One region of the Streptomyces sp. NBC_01546 genome, then DNA from elsewhere that is predicted to be linked to it. Evidence: riboswitches for the same ligand, from Rfam matches in the RefSeq annotation. Region 1 holds a riboswitch; the other holds the start of a gene.
The links. Region 1 has a riboswitch for guanidine ahead of OHA89_RS02660 (Ohr family peroxiredoxin). Riboswitches for the same ligand answer to the same signal wherever they lie in the genome.
Positions count from the first base shown of each region.

Region 2: linked by a shared signal. The riboswitch ahead of OHA89_RS23380 (multidrug efflux SMR transporter) and the one ahead of OHA89_RS02660 (Ohr family peroxiredoxin) in region 1 are both predicted to bind guanidine.

Region 1 covers NZ_CP109379.1:504,481-508,880, forward strand. The annotation lists gene OHA89_RS02645 (membrane dipeptidase) at 1-243, opposite strand, end outside; gene OHA89_RS02650 (type 1 glutamine amidotransferase domain-containing protein) at 322-1,095, opposite strand; gene OHA89_RS02655 (AraC family transcriptional regulator) at 1,315-2,334, shown strand; guanidine-III (ykkC-III) riboswitch at 2,389-2,450, shown strand; gene OHA89_RS02660 (Ohr family peroxiredoxin) at 2,525-2,977, shown strand; gene OHA89_RS02665 (hypothetical protein) at 2,964-3,422, shown strand; gene OHA89_RS02670 (HD domain-containing protein) at 3,470-4,072, opposite strand; gene OHA89_RS02675 (putative glycolipid-binding domain-containing protein) at 4,155-4,400, shown strand, end outside.
Region 2 covers NZ_CP109379.1:5,112,927-5,117,326, forward strand. The annotation lists gene bcp (thioredoxin-dependent thiol peroxidase) at 46-513, opposite strand; gene OHA89_RS23370 (DUF3618 domain-containing protein) at 628-945, shown strand; gene OHA89_RS23375 (co-chaperone GroES) at 992-1,333, shown strand; guanidine-III (ykkC-III) riboswitch at 1,381-1,451, shown strand; gene OHA89_RS23380 (multidrug efflux SMR transporter) at 1,483-1,803, shown strand; gene OHA89_RS23385 (transglycosylase domain-containing protein) at 1,808-4,300, opposite strand.

The DNA.
Region 1 (4,400 bases):
GTGCGCGTCGACGTATCCGCGGACCCGGCCCTGGGCGTCGGTCCCGGTGAACGGCTCCCCCGTGACGTTGACCTGCGAGTCCGGGGCCGGGCGCGCCACGGGCTCCCACCACTGCGGGTCCGCCGCCGCGCCGGTGGCCGCGGGGCCGAGCAGCAGGGTGGCCAGCGCGAGGACCAGGCCGATTAACAGGTACCTGCCTCTGAACAGGTACCGGCCTCGTCCGAAGGCTCTTCGTCGATTCATCCCCATCCCTTTCACGATGCGTTCATGACAATTCGGAGATGGTTCTCGGTCGCCTGGCCTGCGCGATGCGAGCCGGACTCAACCCGACCGGGGCACTGCTCCCGCCGCATGGGCACGGACCAGGGTCAGGTAGTCCGCCGCCAGGCGGTGGCAGTCGCCGGGCCACCGCGCGGAGACGTAGTTGCCGTCCTTGACGGTGAACCCGCGTCCGGGCCGGGCGGCGGTGTCGCGGAGGGGCAGCGGCGGGCCGGCGAGGAAGTGACTCGGATCGGCGAGCGCCGCGGTGACCTCCTGCTGCACGGTGGTGCGGTACGTGCGGTAGTAGCGCCCCAGCCAGAACCGGGTGAGGTTCCATCCGGTCAACTCCAGCAGGGAGGTCAAAGCCGTCGTCCGCCGGCCGTGGAGGACCGAACGCCCGGTGACCGGATCCTTGGCCCGGGCGGCGAGCAGCACGCCGTGGCAGACGGCCCCGACCGGCAGCCCCTGGGTGAAGGCCCGGGCGAACAGCCCCTGGGCGGTGGCGTCCTCGAGCAGCGTCCGCATGCCCGTGGCGTGGCCGCCGGGTACGAACAGGCCCGTGATGTCGGCCGGATCGACATCCGCGTACGAGGAGGGGGCGAGGAACTGGGGGTCCTCGGTGAGGCGCCGGTAGGCGGCCAGCTCGGCGCGGCGGGTCATCAGCCAGGGCGACAGCCAGGAGAAGCCGAGGTCCGTGAGCCGGGGGTCGGCGAGCGCGACCTTCCCGCCGGGGGTTGCGAACCGCACCTCGAAGCCGGCGTCCCGCAGTGCGGCCCAGGGCACCGCCGCCTCGGTGGGGTCGTAGTCGCCTGCGGGGAGCAGGAAGAGAATCACGGCGTACTCCTCTGAGCGGTGGCGATCAGGGCAGCACCGTCCCCCGGCACTCCATGGGCCCCTGATCCCCTCGGTGTCCGAAGGCCGACCTTAGGAGCGGCTCGCGGCCCCGTCATTCACTCGGGCGGCCAATCCGTTGACTTCCGGAACCGGCCTTTCCGGGCGGCCGTCCCACGGACGGTGTTGACGGGCGTGGTGCGCGCGCATTGACTGACCGACGTGTCAGCCATCGATCCGCCCTCCGTCACCGCGTGCTACGCCCTCGCCGTCCTGAGCGCCACGGCTGAGGGCACCGGCGCGTCCGGCTCCTGGGCCTTGCCCACGGACCGGCTGGAGTTCGGCGAGATGCGCGCCCTGTGGGACGCGGTGCTCGGCGCCCAGGGCGCCGGCCCGCACACCGGGCTCCTCGTGGGCGACCGTATGCGGCCCGAAGGCCTGCACATCCTGGGTCACCTCATCCTCACGTGCGCCAGCCTCGCGGACGCCGCGCTGGCGGCCGAGCGCTACCACCCCCTGGTGAGCCAGGCGGGCACGGTGAACCTGGACCGCCGCACTGGCGTCAGCCGGATCTGCTACCGGCCGACCGTCGACCCGGCGGCCATGCACCCCCAGCAGGTGGAGGCGATCGTGAGCATCATGGTGCGGGCGGCCCGCTGGATCTCCGGCGACGACTGGGCGCCCCTGGCCGTGTCGTTCGCCCACCCCCGTACGGGCTCGGCAGAGCCCTACGCCCGCGTCCTCGGCTGCCCCGTCACCTTCGAGGCCCCGGAGAACGCGATCACGGTCGCCAACGAGGACCTCGACAGGCGCCGCCCCCTCTACGATCCGGCGCTCAACGCCCTGCACCGCGCCTACGCCGACCGGCTCCTGCGCCAGCTGTCCGCGGCCGGGACCGTCGCCGGGCGCGTACGGCAGTGGCTGGAACACGCCGTGCTCGAGGACGCGGGCCCCGAGGGTCCCGCCAAGGAGCTCAACCTCAGCGTCCGGACCCTGCGCAGGGCCCTGCACGCGGAGGGCACGTCGTGGCGCGCGCTCCTCGACACCGCCCGACACGGCCGGGCCAGGCGGCTGCTGGAGACCACGGCCCTGCCGCTGGACCGGATCGCCCCGCTCGTCGGCCTGAGCGGCGCGACGGCCCTGGTCCGTGCCTTCACCCGGTGGGAGGGCATGCCTCCCGGGGCGTTCCGCAGCCGGCACCGGCCCGCGTCCCCGGATCACGGCGGGGCCGGCAACGGGTGAGGCACTTCACCGCGGGCGCGGCCCCGGCCGGCCGCCTCCGTTGCTAGATTGTCCGGCGGCCGGATCCAAGGCCCCGGACGAGATGCGCCGTACCCGGTTACGCACGACGACGCGCGAGGTGCTGCACGAGCAGCGCCTTCCGCTGTCCGCACCCGGGCAGCGTGTCGTCGAGCAAGATGGGCCGAACGCCATGACCGTGCCACTCACCCGCAGCCTGTACGCGACGACCGCACATGCGGCCGGGGGCCGTACCGGATCCGTCCGCACGGACGACGGGCGCCTGGACGTCCGCCTCGCCCCGCCGCGCAAGAAGGTTCCCGGGACCACCAACCCCGAGCAGCTGTTCGCGGCCGGTTTCGCCGCCTGCTTCACCTCCGCGCTCGCGGAGGTCGCCGCCGAGTTCGGGGCGGATGCCTCGGCCGCGCGCGTGGCCTGCGAAGTGCAGCTCGGCACCACGGACACGCCCGCGGGCTACGGCCTCGCGGTGGCCCTCACCGTCAGCCTGCCGGGGTGGCGGGCGGCGGACCTCCAGCCCCTGCTGCACCGGGCGGACGCGGTCTGCCCTTACTCGCAGGCAGTACGCGGCAACGTACCGCTGACGCTCCTGGCCGTGGACCACCCCGCCGCCGATGACCGGGCCTGAGCCCGGGCCTGCGGGCCGCTTCCCGGGCGGCCCGGGCGGCCCCGGCGTCCCGGTGCCCGAGCACGGCGCCTGGCTGCGGCGCGGCATCAGCCGCAACGGCGGACCCCTTCTCGAGGACAGCGAAGTGGTGTGGCTGCAGGCCGGGCCGTACTACGCCGACAGCCGGGGTTTCGCCGGTACGACCTCCTTCGACGGCTCCGAGGTGCGCTTCCACCACCTCACGGGCGAGCCCGGCGAAGACGCCGGCACCTTCGGGTGGGAGGGTGCGAACCTCGTCGAGCGGGGCACCAACCCGGACGGCAGCACCTTCCTGGAGATCTGGACCCCACTGCCCGGCGCCGACGGCGCCACCGGCTCCTGGTCCGGTCCGGACCACCACGTGGTGCGCGTCGGCCGGCACGTGGTGCACGTCGATTCCCGTGCGGGTACGTACTGGCGGCTGTGACCTCCCTGCGGTGGGAGACGCGGTCAAGGGCGCGGCCGAGCGACGGGTCAGGCGTGAACCGGGAACTCCGATTGGAACGCCAGGCGATGGCCGGCGTCCTCCCCGAGTCGGGCGAACAGGTCGTCGAGCGCGAGGTACTCCTCCCAAGGCTCCCGCCCCGTCGCCCCGGCCAGCGCCGTGACGAGCCTGTCCTCGAGGTCGCGGACGCGCTTGTCCTTCCACACTTTGTCGGCTGTGCTGACCAGGAGGTCCTCGATCGTCACGGCGGGGTCGTCCCAGCTGGCGTGGGTGGCGGCGAACCGGGCCAGGGCAGGCGCGAAACCGCGGCTCAGCAGCAGGTCACGGCCGGCCTCCTCGTGGGCCGAGCCGGGCCCGACGAGCTCCTCGGGGTGCAGGGTCTTCCCCACGTCATGGGTCGCCGCACCGAAGAGGACGCAGTCACGGTCGACGGCCAGATCCGGGTAGCGGTCCCGCACCCAGTCGACCAGTTCGACCGCAACGTCGTGAACCGCCCGCAGGTGCGCCGCCAACCGGGGCGGGGCACTCAGGGAACGCAGAAGTTCCGCCACCACGGGCGGCAGCGGCCGCAAAGGGGGCTCGCCCTGGGCGTCCAGGGCACGGGCCAAGAAGTCCGTAGGCGTCGCGGTCATCCCGCAGACACTACTCGTGCGACCCGGCCGGGTTCGGCCTGTACGTCCAGCGCTCGCGGTCAACACACCTAGGCTCGGGTTCATGAGCACTGCATCCATCACCCGGACCTGGGAGATCCTCCCCGCCCGGGGCTACTCCACCGCCTGGGTCGACTTCGCACCCGACTCCCTCTCCGCCCGCGGACGCGCCGTCGGTCTGCTTCCCGAGCCGTACTGGGTCTCCTACGAGCTGGAGACGACCGGCGGCTACGTGACCACCCGTCTGGGGGTCACCGTCGAGACCGCCACGTCGACCGAGTCCCTGGAGCTGCGGCACGACGGGGAGGGC
Region 2 (4,400 bases), 4.6 Mb from region 1:
CCCGCACCGGTTGGGTGCGGGCCGCTCCGTTCGGGAGAGGGCGGGTCAGATGCCCAGGTCCTTGATGATCTTGGCTACGTGGCCCGTGGCCTTGACGTTGTAGAAGGCGCGCTCGACCTTGCCGTCCTCGTCGACGACCACCGTCGAGCGGATGACCCCGGTCACCGTCTTGCCGTAGAGCTTCTTCTCGCCGTACGCGCCATAGGCGGTCAGGGTCTCCTTGTCCGGGTCGCTGACCAGGGTGACCTTCAGGTGCTCCTTCTCGCGGAACTTCGCGAGCTTCTCCGGCTTGTCCGGGGAGACGCCGATGACGTCGTAGCCGGCCGTCGCCAGGACGTCCAGGTTGTCCGTGAAGTCGCAGGCCTGCTTGGTGCAGCCCGGCGTCATCGCGGTCGGGTAGAAGTAGACGATGACCTTGCGACCCTTGTGGGCGGCCAGCGAGACCTCGTTGCCGTCCGCGTCGGGCAGGGTGAAGGCGGGGGCGGTGTCGCCCGGCTGAAGTCGCTCGCTCATGTCGGCAGTCTCCTCACGAGGGGATCGGTATGGCACGAGACTAAGCTGCTGACAGACTGTTCATGGCGGACTACGCCCCCACGGACGACCCACGACCACGACGGAGGCAGCGCGGTGCCGGAAGCCAGGACCCCCGCACAGATCGAGGCGGACATCGTTCGCCGCCGCGAGCAGCTCGCCGAGACGCTCGACGAGATCGGCGTGCGCATGCACCCGAAGACGATCATCGGGGACGCGAAGGCCAGGGTCGCCTCCACGATCGACAACACCGCCGGGCGAGCCTTCGTCGCGGCGAACCGTCTCGTGACGGACATGAAGGACGGCCTGCGCCACGACGACGGGGCCCCGCGCGTCGGGCGGATCGTGCCCGTCGCGCTGCTCGCGGCCGGTGTGGTCGGGCTGCTCGTGGTCGCGGCGCGGCGCAAGCGCTGATGACCCTGCGGAGCGCGGGTCTTACGAGGGCAGGTAGGTTCGGGACGTGAGCGAGAACACCACCCACGACAAGCTGCCCATCCGGATGCTGCACGACCGCGTGCTCGTGAAGTCCGACCTGCCGGAGGGCGAGCGCCGCTCGGGCGGCGGCATCCTCATTCCGGCGACGGCCGCGGTGGGCAAGCGGCTGGCCTGGGCTGAGGTGGTCGCGGTCGGGCAGAACGTACGGAGCGTGGAGCCCGGTGACCGGGTGCTGTACGACCCCGAGGACCGGGCCGAGGTCGAGGTGCGGGGTGCGACGTACGTGCTGATGCGCGAGCGGGATCTGCACGCCGTTGCCGCCGAGCGGCTGGAGGGGTCGAAGGACTCCACGGGCCTTTATCTCTGACCGTTGATTCGTGGACGGGGCTGGTGGCCGAGGTCACCAGCCCTTTTCGCTACCCTTTGCTACGGTTGAGGGGAACCCGACGAGACGCGCCGTACCGGGTACGACAAGACGACGCACCCCGTATCGCTTGATGTCTCGGAGGTGCCGTCATGGCCTGGGTTCTGTTGCTCGTCGCCGGTCTGATCGAGGTCGCTTGGTCGATCGGGATGAAGTTCACCGAAGGTTTCACCCGGCTGTGGCCCAGTGTGTTCACGGGCGCCGGGATCGTCGCCAGCATGGTGCTGCTCTCGTACGCCGCCAAGACGCTGCCGATCGGTACGGCGTACGGGGTGTGGGTGGGCATCGGCGCGGCCGGTGCGGCCGTGCTCGGTATGGCGGTGCTGGGTGAGCCCGTCACCGCCGCCCGGATCTTCTTCATCTGTCTGCTGCTGGTCGCCGTGGTGGGGCTGAAGATGACCTCCGGTCACTGACCTGTCATTCCAGGAACGCGGACGGCGGGCGCCGGCCCCCGGTGGCGCCGCCGTCCGTGCCCTGCCCGCCCTGGGTGGTCTGGCCCTGAGTGGTGCCCCCTTGGGTCTGTCCGCCCTGGGTCTGTCCGCCTTGGGTCTGTCCGCCTTGGGTCTGCCCGCCCTGCGTCTGTCCGCCCTGCGTCTGTCCGCCCTGGGTCTGGCCACCGTTGTTCTGGCCTCCCTGGTTCTGCCCGCCTTGGTTCTGGCCTCCGTTGTCCTGGCCTCCGTTGTTCTGCCCGCCGTTCGGCCGGGTCGGCGGGAAGGGCGGGCTCGGCCGTGCCGGGGCGGTCGGCGTGCCGTCGCCGTCCGGTGTCTCCTCCGGCTCGCCCGACTCGGTCGACGACGACGGCGGCGACGGCGGGGGCTGGGCCGCGCCCGGCTGGAGTTCCAGGTCGAAGTCGACGGGGTCGGTGCCCTCCAGGGCCGTCTTCGTGTAGGCGGCCCAGATCCGCGCCGGGTAGCCGCCTCCGCCGATGCGGGACTCCCCGAGGGCGTTGTACAGCGACTCCAGGGAGCCGGTGTCCGGGTCCTGGCCCATCATCGAGACCACCGTGACCAGGTCCGGGGTGTACGCCGCGAACCAGGCGGAGCGGTCCAGTTCGCCGGTCCCGGTCTTGCCGGCCGCCGGGTGGCCGGCGGCGAGCGCCGCCGTGCCGGTGCCGTTGTCGACGACGCTGACGAGCATGGAGGTGGTGGTGTCGGCGGCCTCGCGGCTGACGGCCTGGGTGGCGGCGCGCTCGGGCAGCGCGATCGTGTCGTCCTCCTTGGTGATCTTCTCCAGGAAGGTGTACGGGGTGCGCCGGCCGTGGTCCGCGAGGGTCGCGTACGCCTGTGTCATGTCCAGGATGCTGGCTTGCAGGGTGCCGAGCGCCATGGCCGGGACGGGTTCAAAGTTGGGGGTGTCCTCGGGGACGCCGAGGGCGACGGCCGTCTCCTTGACCTTGCGGGTGCCGACGTCGACTGCCATCTGTGCGTACACGGCGTTGACGGAGAGGTCGGTGGCGGTGTTGACGGTGATGTTCCCGTACGAGACCTGGCCCTCGTTCTCGGGGGCGAAGCGGATCCGGCCGCCGACGACCGGGCGCTTGTTGTCGCCGTTGTAGACGGTGTTCGGGGTGATCCGGCGGCCGTCCTGGGTGCGGGAGTCGTTCTCGACGGCGGCGGCGAAGACGAACGGTTTGAAGGTGGAGGCGACCTGGTAGTCGTGCCGGGTCGCGTTGTTCACGTACTGCTTGGTGTAGTCGATGCCGCCGTACATGGCGACGACCTTGCCGGTGGCCGGGTCGATGGAGACCCCGCCGGCCCGGACCACCCGGTCCGCCTTGCGCTTCTCCGGGTCGAGTTTGCCGACCATCTGGCTGTCGACGGCTTCGACGAAGGCGTTCTGGCGGCGTCTGTCGATGGTGGTGGTGATGCGGTAGCCGCCCTCGGCGAGGGTCTTGTCGTCGAGGATCTTGTTTTCGGTGATGTAGTCCTTGACGGCCTCCACGAGGTACCCGCGCTGGCCGGACAGCCCGGCGGCCGCGCGGACCTTGCCGGGTTCGGGGAACTTCGTCGTGGCGCGTTCGGCCGCCGGCAGCCAGTCCTTCTTGACCATGCCGTCGAGTACGTAGTTCCAGCGGGCGAGGGCGCGGGGGCGGCTCTGGGGGTGCGAGACGACGTCGAAGGCGCTGGGAGAGTTGAGGAGGGTGGCGAGGTACGCGCCTTCGGCGGTGGTGAGGTTGGCGACGTCCTTGCCGTAGTAGGCCTGGGCGGCGGCCTGGATGCCGTAGGCGTTGCGGCCGAAGTAGCTGGTGTTCAGGTATCCCTCGAGGATGTAGTTCTTGGACTTCTCGCGGCCGAGTTTGATCGCGATGAAGAACTCCTTGACCTTCCGTTTGATCGTCTGTTCCTGGCCCAAGTAGTAGTTCTTGACGTACTGCTGAGTGATCGTCGAACCGGACTGGGTGCCCTTGCCGGTCGCGGTGTTCCAGGCAGCGCGGAGCATCGCCTTCGGGTCCACTGCCCGTTCGGAGTGGAAGTCCCGGTCCTCGGCGGCCAGTACGGCCTCCTGGACGGTCCGCGGGATCTGTGAGAGCGGCACGTTGACGCGGTTGACCTCGCCGTCGCGGGCGAGCTGGGAGCCGTCGGAGTAGAGGTAGACGTTCGACTGCGCGGTCGCGGCGGCGTTGGCCGGCGGAATGTCCACGAGCAGGTACCCGGCGACGAGGGCGCCGCCGAGCAGCAGGGCGAGGAGCAGGACGGCACCCAGGACCATGCGCCAGGTGGGGAGGGCGCGGCGCCAGCCGGTCCGCTTCCGGCGGGCCTTCTTTCCGGGCCTCGGTGCCGTGCCGGGCGGCCCCTGTGCCGTGCCGGGCCTCCGTGCCGCGCCGGGCTGTTGCGGTCGTGTCGGCGATCCCTCGGGCGGTGTGTCCGGGTCGCGAGGGGTCCAGCCCGGGGGTGGTGACTGGTCGCTCATCTCCAGGACTCCTCGACGCCGTGCGAAATATCCACTTCTGTACCTCATGGTGTCTACCCGATGACCGGTGATTACGCGCCGGACGGGGGTAAATCGGTCG